DNA from 3 places in the Labilibaculum manganireducens genome. Region 3 is predicted to be linked to each of the others. Evidence: riboswitches for the same ligand, from Rfam matches in the RefSeq annotation. Region 3 holds a riboswitch; each other region holds the start of a gene.
What was found. Region 3 has a riboswitch for thiamine pyrophosphate ahead of ACHZAX_RS10575 (class I SAM-dependent DNA methyltransferase). Riboswitches for the same ligand answer to the same signal wherever they lie in the genome.
Positions count from the first base shown of each region.

Region 1: another riboswitch for thiamine pyrophosphate. It lies ahead of ACHZAX_RS02960 (TonB-dependent receptor); the one in region 3 lies ahead of ACHZAX_RS10575 (class I SAM-dependent DNA methyltransferase).
Region 2: another riboswitch for thiamine pyrophosphate. It lies ahead of ACHZAX_RS08095 (sulfide-dependent adenosine diphosphate thiazole synthase); the one in region 3 lies ahead of ACHZAX_RS10575 (class I SAM-dependent DNA methyltransferase).

Region 1 covers NZ_CAXXEE010000003.1:747,961-751,136, reverse strand. Annotated here, with positions in the region: gene ACHZAX_RS02960 (TonB-dependent receptor) at 1-1,683, opposite strand, end outside; TPP riboswitch at 1,747-1,843, opposite strand; gene trxA (thioredoxin) at 1,933-2,376, opposite strand; gene trxA (thioredoxin) at 2,526-2,882, opposite strand; gene ACHZAX_RS02945 (CCA tRNA nucleotidyltransferase) at 3,076-3,176, shown strand, end outside.
Region 2 covers NZ_CAXXEE010000003.1:2,117,852-2,121,027, reverse strand. Annotated here, with positions in the region: gene thiE (thiamine phosphate synthase) at 1-610, opposite strand, end outside; gene ACHZAX_RS08095 (sulfide-dependent adenosine diphosphate thiazole synthase) at 612-1,382, opposite strand; TPP riboswitch at 1,440-1,532, opposite strand; gene ACHZAX_RS08090 (nitroreductase family protein) at 1,642-2,472, shown strand; gene ACHZAX_RS08085 (flavodoxin family protein) at 2,632-3,176, shown strand, end outside.
Region 3 covers NZ_CAXXEE010000003.1:2,725,277-2,728,452, reverse strand. Annotated here, with positions in the region: gene ACHZAX_RS10585 (DUF6051 family protein) at 1-341, shown strand, start outside; gene ACHZAX_RS10580 (cysteine hydrolase family protein) at 387-947, shown strand; TPP riboswitch at 1,054-1,152, shown strand; gene ACHZAX_RS10575 (class I SAM-dependent DNA methyltransferase) at 1,272-1,973, shown strand; gene thiM (hydroxyethylthiazole kinase) at 1,986-2,780, shown strand; gene thiE (thiamine phosphate synthase) at 2,777-3,176, shown strand, end outside.

The DNA.
Region 1 (3,176 bases), 2.0 Mb from region 3:
ATTGAAGCCTACTTTAGGATTAAAAAATAAAAAATCATGTTTCTGAGTAATATCTCTCAAATCCGAATCAATCCCTTTAATTTTATAATCGATACCTCTCAATTGCATATCGGCATATAAACTCAACGAATTATCTACGGCAACATTTGCTTTCAGATAAGCATTATATTCTTCTTTAGTACCATTATTGTCGTAGTACTTATCACCTAAAAATGCATCACCAGCATTTTTCATCCATCGGATTTCACCAAAATGATCACCATCGTACTTGTTCCAGCCACCACCAGCAACAAAATTAAGTCCCTCCATTTTCTTCGAAAAAGAAAATACTGTACCGTAAAAATCATTATCCAACCATTTACGACGAATAACATCAGTTTTTTCGATGGTTTCAGTTCCAATAACAATAGGAGCCAAACCATAATCTTTCAGCTTGTCATTTTTCTTAAACTGCTCATAATAACCTTCACCTTGTGTATAATGAAAAGCCATATTGAACTTGGTATTATCCGAAAACAAGTGTGTTAAATATAAACGATAATGCTTCTGCCAATAATTATCGGTTTCATTTTTATAGGTATACTGATTATAAGTTCGTGAATCAGAAGCCATCATATGATCAACCACTTCCTGGCTAACTAACCAGTGATCAGCATAACGTTGCATTCCAGTTTCATCATTTTCCAAACGAACTTTAGGTACACCATTCCAAGCCTGATAAGTTTTTTCTTTCCCTACAATAACATTAGCCTTTACACTTGTTCTATCGCCAAAATAGCCTGCTGAGAAATAAGCCGATTGAAGATTAGAACTTGCTCTATCAATATACCCATCAGAAGTGATTTTTGATAGACGCATATCAAAAGCAAAACCTTTTTTAAGTCCTGTTCCTAACTTAACTGTATTTTTGAATGTATTGAATGACCCAGCCGAACTTGAAATTTCAGCATAAGGCTGAGCATTCACATTCTGTGTCTGCATGTTAATACTCGCACCAAAAGCACCAGCTCCATTGGTAGAAGTACCAACTCCACGCTGTATTTGAATATCATCTAAAGATGAAGTAAAGTCAGGCATATTTACCCAATAAACACCATGAGATTCAGAATCATTCAAAGGAATACCATCTACCGTTACATTGATACGATTGGCATCTGAACCTCGAATACGAAAACCGGTATAACCTACACCCGATCCGGCATCTGATGTAGTTACAAATGAAGGCGTAATCGATAAAAGCATAGGAATATCCTGTCCTAAATTTCTCTTTGATAACTCTTCGTTACTCACATTAGTCACTACAACGGGTGTTTTTGAATCCGCACGGGTAGCAGCAACAAGAACCTCATCGGCCATAATGGCAGATGCTTCCAAATTAAAGTCAATTTCTTCTGACTTACTCAGCTTCACTTCTTTTTGAGCACTTTCATAACCCAAAAATGAAACCACAAAACTGTAGTTTCCTTCTTTTAAATTCTGAAACCTGTATGTACCATTCGAACTGGCAACGGTTCCTAAATAAGTTCCTTTTACTGCGATTGTGGCACCCGGAAGTGCTTTTCCTGCTTTATCGGTAACTTTACCGGTTAAGGTAAGTTGAGAGAATCCAATAAAACATACAAATTGCAATAAAATTAACACTGCTGCTCTGCGTAAAACACAGTTCATCTTTCTTGTAAACATTGTTTATAAGTTAAAACGTTAATAATATATTGCAATGAGGTTGTAATAAGATCAGGTTGGCGAAAAGTTAATTCGCAATTTTCCCTACGCCGGCATTATCCGGATCAGGTTTAAAGGGTATGATCTCAGCCTGTTATTTAAGGCACCCCACTGTGATTTTGCCACAAAGGTAATCGGAAATAGTTCAAAAACAAAAGAGCCGGCTAAATGCCGGCTCTTCCTAAAACCTAAACTTTCTTTTTTTCAACCCTATTTAATTGATTCAGGTGCATTAACACCCAAAACATCCTTTATAGCTTTTACAAATGTTTCTTTTGGTAAAGCTCCCTGTGCCATTGTTGGCTTTCCCTTAGCAGGAATAAATAAAAAACTTGGTATGCTTTTAATTCCAAATGCCCCTGAAACCATTGGTGATTTATCGGTGTCAACTTTGTAAATCTGAATGTCCTGTCCATATTCCTTTTGAAGCTCTTCAAGCACAGGCGCAACACGTTTACACGGACCACACCATGTTGCATAAAAATCAACGATTACAGGTTTATCCCCTTTAAAATTCCATTCTTTACTATTTGTAAAATCAAATACCTTTTCCTTAAAACTATTATCATCCAAGTGAATGACTTCATTTGCTGTCTGAGAAAATGCACTTAAGTTTATCATTGCTACAAACAATGCAAAAAATATTTTTTTCATCTTTGTTTCTTTACAGAGGTAACCCAACAAAAGAACAACCCCTCGTTCAACTTCTTTTTTTATTATTACTCTCTTACAAAAATGATACTTTTTTCAGAACCATCATTATTATCCAGGAGCTTTAATAAAATTTTAAGCTGCAAACATTATTAACCTACACCAAGAACCTCGGAAAATGCCTGCTTAAATGATTCTTTTGACATAGCACCCTGTGACATCTGTGGCTGCCCGTCTGTAGGAATGAACAACAAAGACGGAATGCTCTGAATTCCAAACATTGATGCCAACTCACGTTCTTTTTCAGTGTCAATCTTGTAAATATCCAGATTATCACCATACTCTTCCTGTAATTCCTCTAAAATAGGAGCAACAGCTTTACATGGCCCACACCAATCTGCATAAAAATCAACCAAACAAGGTCGGTTGCCTTCAAATTTCCAATCTTTATTTTGTTCGAAATTGAATACTTTCGCTTTAAATGTTTCTACTGTCAAATGTTCTACCATAACCTTCAATATTAAAATAATACAATCATTCTACATGTATAAATATACATATTTATATCTTACAATTCGTATGCCAAATTCAAAATTTGCTTGTTTTTATAGATTCCATCTAAATAATTGTAATTTTGTCAGCGCAATGAATCAGGGATTTATGAATTTAGGCTCCTGAAGCACATGATTTAGAGTAAACTGTTTGAAAAAAAGTAAAGTGAAAGAACATTTAAAACACCCTATATTTTCAATTATTTCCAAAATTGTAACCCGTGAAAATCTCGAGAGTTATGTAATTGGAGG
Region 2 (3,176 bases), 610 kb from region 3:
ATTTCTTGTTTATTAAATTAGTAAACTCCAGAACTCTTTCATCAAACTGATCGGTTTGCATAAAATGCCGCACCATGGCAATGTTTTTTGCCCCGGCGCTCAAAATAGTCTGTATGTTTTCGGGAAAAATTCCTCCGATTGCCACCACAGGAATGGTCGCCATATTCAATACTTGCTTTAGTTGTTCAATGCCTACAGGTTGATCAGGCCTGGCTTTTGCATTGGTTGGATATACCGGGCCAAAACCTATGTAATCAGGCTTCTGAACAAGCGCTTCCTTTACTTGCTGAATGGAATGAGTTGACAAACCAATTTTCATATCACCAACAATTTTCCGGGCTTCTTCCATACTCATATCATCTTGTCCGAGATGTAAAAAATCAGCTTCGCAAATTGCTGCGATATCCGCTCGGTCATTTATCACAAAACTGGTTTCACTTCCTCTTGTAATGTCTCTGATTTCTTTTCCAAGCCTAATTAATTCCTTGTCGGATAAAGATTTTTCGCGCAGCTGCAGCATCTTAACGCCCCGCTCTACACACGATTCGGCAATAGAACGGTAAGAGGATTGCGGGTTTGTGATGATGATGTATAAACCAAAGTCTTCCATCTTATTTACTTAAATTTTCAGCAATCAAACCAGCTAATTTTTCACCGGAAAGAAGCATTCCTCCAAAGATAGGCCCCATTCTAAAACCACCGCTCACACCATTCGATGCCATGCCCGATACATACAATCCAGGGTATACTTCTTTGGTATTTTCTACAGTAGTTCGCTCAGCTTCATCTATCGACAAAGAGTATTCCCCCATCACTTTACCTGTTTTTGTGTTTAGCTTCACGTCATTTTTACGTTCCAAGGTGCGGACAATGTCGCAATCGTGACCCGTGCCATCAACCACTGCTTTTGCCATGATCACCAAAGGATCGACATGCATTTTTTCCCGGCGAACCGAAGCCCAGTTTAGAACAACACCACATACCCTGTTATTTTGAAAAACAACATCTTCAATAGAAGAACAATTGAAGATTTTTACTCCAGCCTGGGTAGCATGGTAAATTAAAGCGGAAGTTGCATGCACAGAATCAAGCGTGTAATAATCTCCTTGATAGTTTGTGTAGGAAATATTTAATTCGTCAAGAATGTGCAGTGCATCTTTCTGAACTATTATTTCATTAAACATCATGGCACCGCCCCACATGCCTCCGCCAGGAGCCAGTTTACTTTCATACAAGGCTACTTTAAAACCTTTCTTTGCGAGATAATAAGATGCTGCTAAGCCTGAAGGTCCGCCTCCGACAATTGCCACATCAACCGATAAGTTTTCTTTGAGTTTTTTAAAATAGGAATCAACGATTCCGGCAGATACAATTTGCTCCATTTTATTGCTTATTAAGTGAATAATAGTAATAAACAGGGGCGGTCCTACTCCAAAAAAGCAGACTTTTCTTTACTTTCCTACGCAGGCATTATCCTGATCAGGTAAAGGGTATGATCTCAGCCTTAAAGTTAGGCACCCCTAGTTTATATAGATGCAAATGTAAAATAAAAAACCGGAACAGGCTCTTCACATTGGCATATTTTACGGATTAATTCCCGGGATAAATTATCTTTGCCTGCAAATAATAAGCTTGCAAACCATGTTAGATTTTAAGATAGAGGAAGATAAATGTATTGAGTGCGGTCTTTGTGCACAGGATTGTCCGGTTGGAATTATAGAATTGAATCCAAAGCCTGTAATCCGAAAAGAAAAGGAGATGAATTGTTTGAAATGTCAGCACTGTTTAGCCATTTGTCCGACTGGAGCACTTTCAATATTAGGAAAAAAACCGGAAGACAGTGTTTCGGCAAAAGGTGAAATGCCAAAGCCTGAAGCAATCAGCAGATTGATAAAAACCAGACGCTCGATTAGAAAATACAAAAAGGAAGCTATCGATAAGGAATTAATTCAGGAACTGATTGAAACGGCCGCGCATGCGCCAACAGGACATAACGACAATGCTGTTTTACTGTCGTTAATTGACAACAAAGAGGATCTGGACTTATTCCGGTTAAAAGTCTACAATTCACTGAAAAATGCCAGAGAATCAGGAACACTGGAAAAGCGGTTTCAATTCCTGTTGTCCTATCAGAAATTATGGGAAACCAAAGGTGTGGATGTGATTTTTAGAGATGCTCCGCACTTGATTATTGCTTCAGCCCCATCTGCTGATGCTTCACCAATGGCAGATTGTTTAATTACATTGAGTTATTTTGAATTAATAGCCAACTCACACGGAATAGGTACTCTTTGGAACGGAATGGTAAAATGGGCCATTGATGATATAGATCCTGAATTACGTACTCTGATTGGCATACCAAAAGATCACACCATTGGCTATGTAATGCTGTTTGGTAAATCTGCCGTAAAATATGCCCGGGGAATTCAATCGGAAGGCTTAAAAGTGAACCGGATAAAGCTTGAAAAATAAGATGCCTGTATTCCTCAGGGATTTTCACAATAGATTAATTCTATTAACATTTTATTAAAACAATTGTATTCAGTTCCTGCATATTTTTGCACTTTCAATTGGTGTGAACCAATCAATTTTCCACGAATCTGAAATCATAAAAACAATAAAACTCAAAAAATGAAGGTAGTCGCATTTAACGGAAGTCCGAAAAAAGAAGGAAACACTTACCATGCCCTTAAATTAGTAACAGAGCAGTTGGAACTGCAAGGTATTGAAACAGAGATCGTGTCTGTTGGAAATAAAGGAGTAAAAGGTTGTACCGCCTGCGGTCAGTGTGCTAAAAACAAGGATGAAAAGTGTGTAATTAAAGGAGATGATGTAAACATTTGGATTCAAAAGATGAAAGAAGCCGATGGAATTCTGCTTGGCTCACCTGTTCATTATGCATCTTTGGGAGCAAATATGAAATCGTTTTTAGACCGTGCATTCTATGTGAGTGGTGCAAACGGCAACTTGTTTCGCCACAAAGTTGGCGCTTCGGTTGTTGCAGTTCGGCGTTCGGGAGGCTTGCCAACCTTTAACGAGCTGAACAATTATCTCAACTATTCAGAAATGATGGTACCGACCTCGAATTATTGGAATGTGATTCATGGAACTACTCCAGGGCAAGTTTTACAGGATGAAGAAGGCATGCAGATTATGAGAGTTTTGGGTAAGAACAT
Region 3 (3,176 bases):
TGCATCATTACATTGAAGAAGATCACATGGAAGGGAAGGTGTTTCACACCATGTTGGAATACAAGAATATGAGACATTTTAGAGAAGCTTTGTTTAAAAAAGCCGAAAATCAGATTTACGCGATAGCCTTGAAAGGAGATTCTGTTTTTCCGACTTACGAGATTGAAAATACCTTGAAAGGAGCCTCCAGAGATATTAATATTACTGTAGAGGAGCTTGATTTTCCATATTCATATTCACATGAAAATCCATTTCCAATGAATAAGGCAGAGTCTGTAAATATTGAAGAAAGCTTGGATATTGTATTTAGTAAAGTTTGTGATTTTTTGAATCAGGAATAAATCTGATTATCAAATTAAATTAATCCTTTTTTAATACAGGTTGAAATGAAAAAAAATCAGACAAATTCCAGTGCTCTTCTAATCATCGACATGCAAAAAGGCTCGTTTACATCCGCAACTCCTCGTTATGACACAGAGGGAGTTGTGAAGCGAATCAATCAATTGGCCGCAAAATTTCGTGAATATGGGAATCCTGTAATATATATACAGCACAATGGTTCGAAGCAGAATTGTTTTGTGCCGAATACCGAAGAGTGGGAAATTCTGGATGAACTAAACATTGCTGAATCTGATTTGGTTGTATATAAAACGGCGAATGATTCTTTTTATGAAACCGATCTGGAGGAGAAATTGAAAGAACTAAACGTGAGCGAATTGGTAATTACGGGATGTGCGACTGATTTTTGTGTAGAATCCACAATTCAATCTGCATTGGTTAAGAATTTTAATATTACTGTAGTTAAAGATGCGCATACAACGGCGGATCGGCCCCATTTATCTGCAGAGAAAGTAATTGAACATTACAATTGGGTTTGGAGTGATCTGATTCCAACCAAAGGAAGGGTTGAAGTTGCTGCAACCGCAGAGATCTTATTTAATACTTAGGAAATATGCCTTCTCAAGAGAGGATTGGTGATTTGTTAAGTACTACAAACAGAAGTCAAAATCATTTGTTTTTAATACATTCTATTGTAAAATATTAATACCTTTGTCGTGTCATTAGGGGTGCTTGAGTATTTATTTGGGCTGAGACTTTACCCTTTTACCTGATCTGCATAATAGTAGCGTAGGGAAATGATTCGTCTGATTTTAAATTGCCTAAGTAATTAGATAGAACCGTTTCGTTATGTACGAGGCGGTTTTCTGTTTTTACAGCCTTTTGTTTTGCAGATAATTATAACTAATTATTTGACTAATTAAAAATAACAAATGAGTTCTAAATTTAATAAGTATGCATCAGATTACGATGCGTGGTTTCTGGAAAATGAAAATGTATTGTATTCAGAAGTAAAACTTGTTGCCCATTTTCTTGAAAATGCAGGAGATGTATTCTCTGTTGGCTGTGGAAGTGGCTTGTTCGAAACAATTCTTGAAAAAGAATTCAATATTTCGATAAAAAATGGAATTGAACCTTCGGAAGGAATGGCTGATATAGCTAGGAAACGTGGCCTTAATGTGGACATAAGCACTGCGGAGGAGATGGAGTTAGGTAAGGAAAACTACGATACAATTTTGTTTAATGGTACGCCAAGCTATATTAGCGATTTACAAAAAGCATTTAATAAATCTTACGATGCTCTACGTTCAGGCGGTAAAATTGTAGTTATTGATGTTCCCAAAGAAAGTTCTTATGGAGTTTTGTATAATCTGGCAAAAGCGTTAGGCACTTGGGAACACCCATTATTAGAAGGAGTTCACCCAAGAAACCCTTATCCTATTGAGTTTGTGAAAGTAGCTAATTGGAGAACCACTGCCGAAAAAGTGGATATGCTGAAGAAATCCAATTTTAATAATCTTCAATTTGCTCAGACATTAACCAAACACCCCATAAATTCCAATTTGGTGGCTGAAGAACCAATTAACGGTTTTGATTGTGGTGATTATGTAGCTATTTGTGCACTTAAAAACTAATCGGTTATGAAAATGAGTAATAAATTAATTGAAAATTTATCTGCTATCAGAGAGCAAGCTCCCTTGGTTCATAATATTACTAATTTTGTAGTGATGAATACGACTGCAAATGCTCTGCTCGCTATTGGTGCTTCTCCAGTAATGGCACATGCCTTGCATGAAGTGAAAGATATGGTAAATATTGCTTCAGCGTTGGTAATTAATATGGGAACTTTATCGGAAGAATGGGTTGAATCGATGATTGTTGCAGGTGAAAAAGCCCGGGAAAGAAAAATACCTGTTGTATTCGATCCTGTAGGTGCAGGTGCAACGCCTTATCGAACGTCTAGTGCATTGCGAATAATTGAAACGTGCAAGCCTAATATAATAAGGGGAAATGCTTCCGAAATAATGGCTTTAGTTGATCAAACAATGCTTACGAAAGGAGTTGATAGTTCTGTGGCTGCGGATGTTGCTTTAGAATCAGCTAAAATTTTGGCATCGGGAAACAATTGTGTTGTTGTTATAAGCGGTGAGATTGATTTTATTACTGATGGAATAAAAGTTGAATCGGTTGGTTTTGGAGATCAATTGATGGCCAGAGTTACTGGAATGGGATGCACAGCAACAGCAGTTTTGGGTGCATTTGCTGCAACAAATCCCAATACATTTCAGGCGGCAGTATTTGGGATGATGGTGATGGGAATTACTGGCGAATGTGCTGCGTCTAAGTCTATTGGACCTGGAAGTATGCAAATGCATTTTATTGATTGTCTGTACAGTTTATCTGAAATAGAAATTGAAAAAGCAACTTGTATTTTACAATGAGAAAGGAAGATCTAAAATTGTATCTTGTTACTGACAGTGACCTTGCGAACGGGAAACCTCTTGCAGAGATTATTGAAGCTGCCATTAAAGGAGGCGTGAGTATGGTACAAATTCGCGAAAAGAATTCGACGACTAGAGAATTCTATGAATTGGTAATGTCGGTAAAACACATTTTAAAAGTTTACAATGTACCATTAATTGTTAATGATAGGTTGGATATTGCCTTGGCTGTTGATGCGGATGGTTTACATATAGGACAGAGTGATTTGCCCTATAAGGAAGCTAGAAAAATTCTAGGATTCGATAAGATCATTGGATTATCCGTGGAGAGTATCGAACAGGCAAGAGAGGCAAATGATTTGGATGTAGATTACATTGGTTTATCGCCTGTCTTTT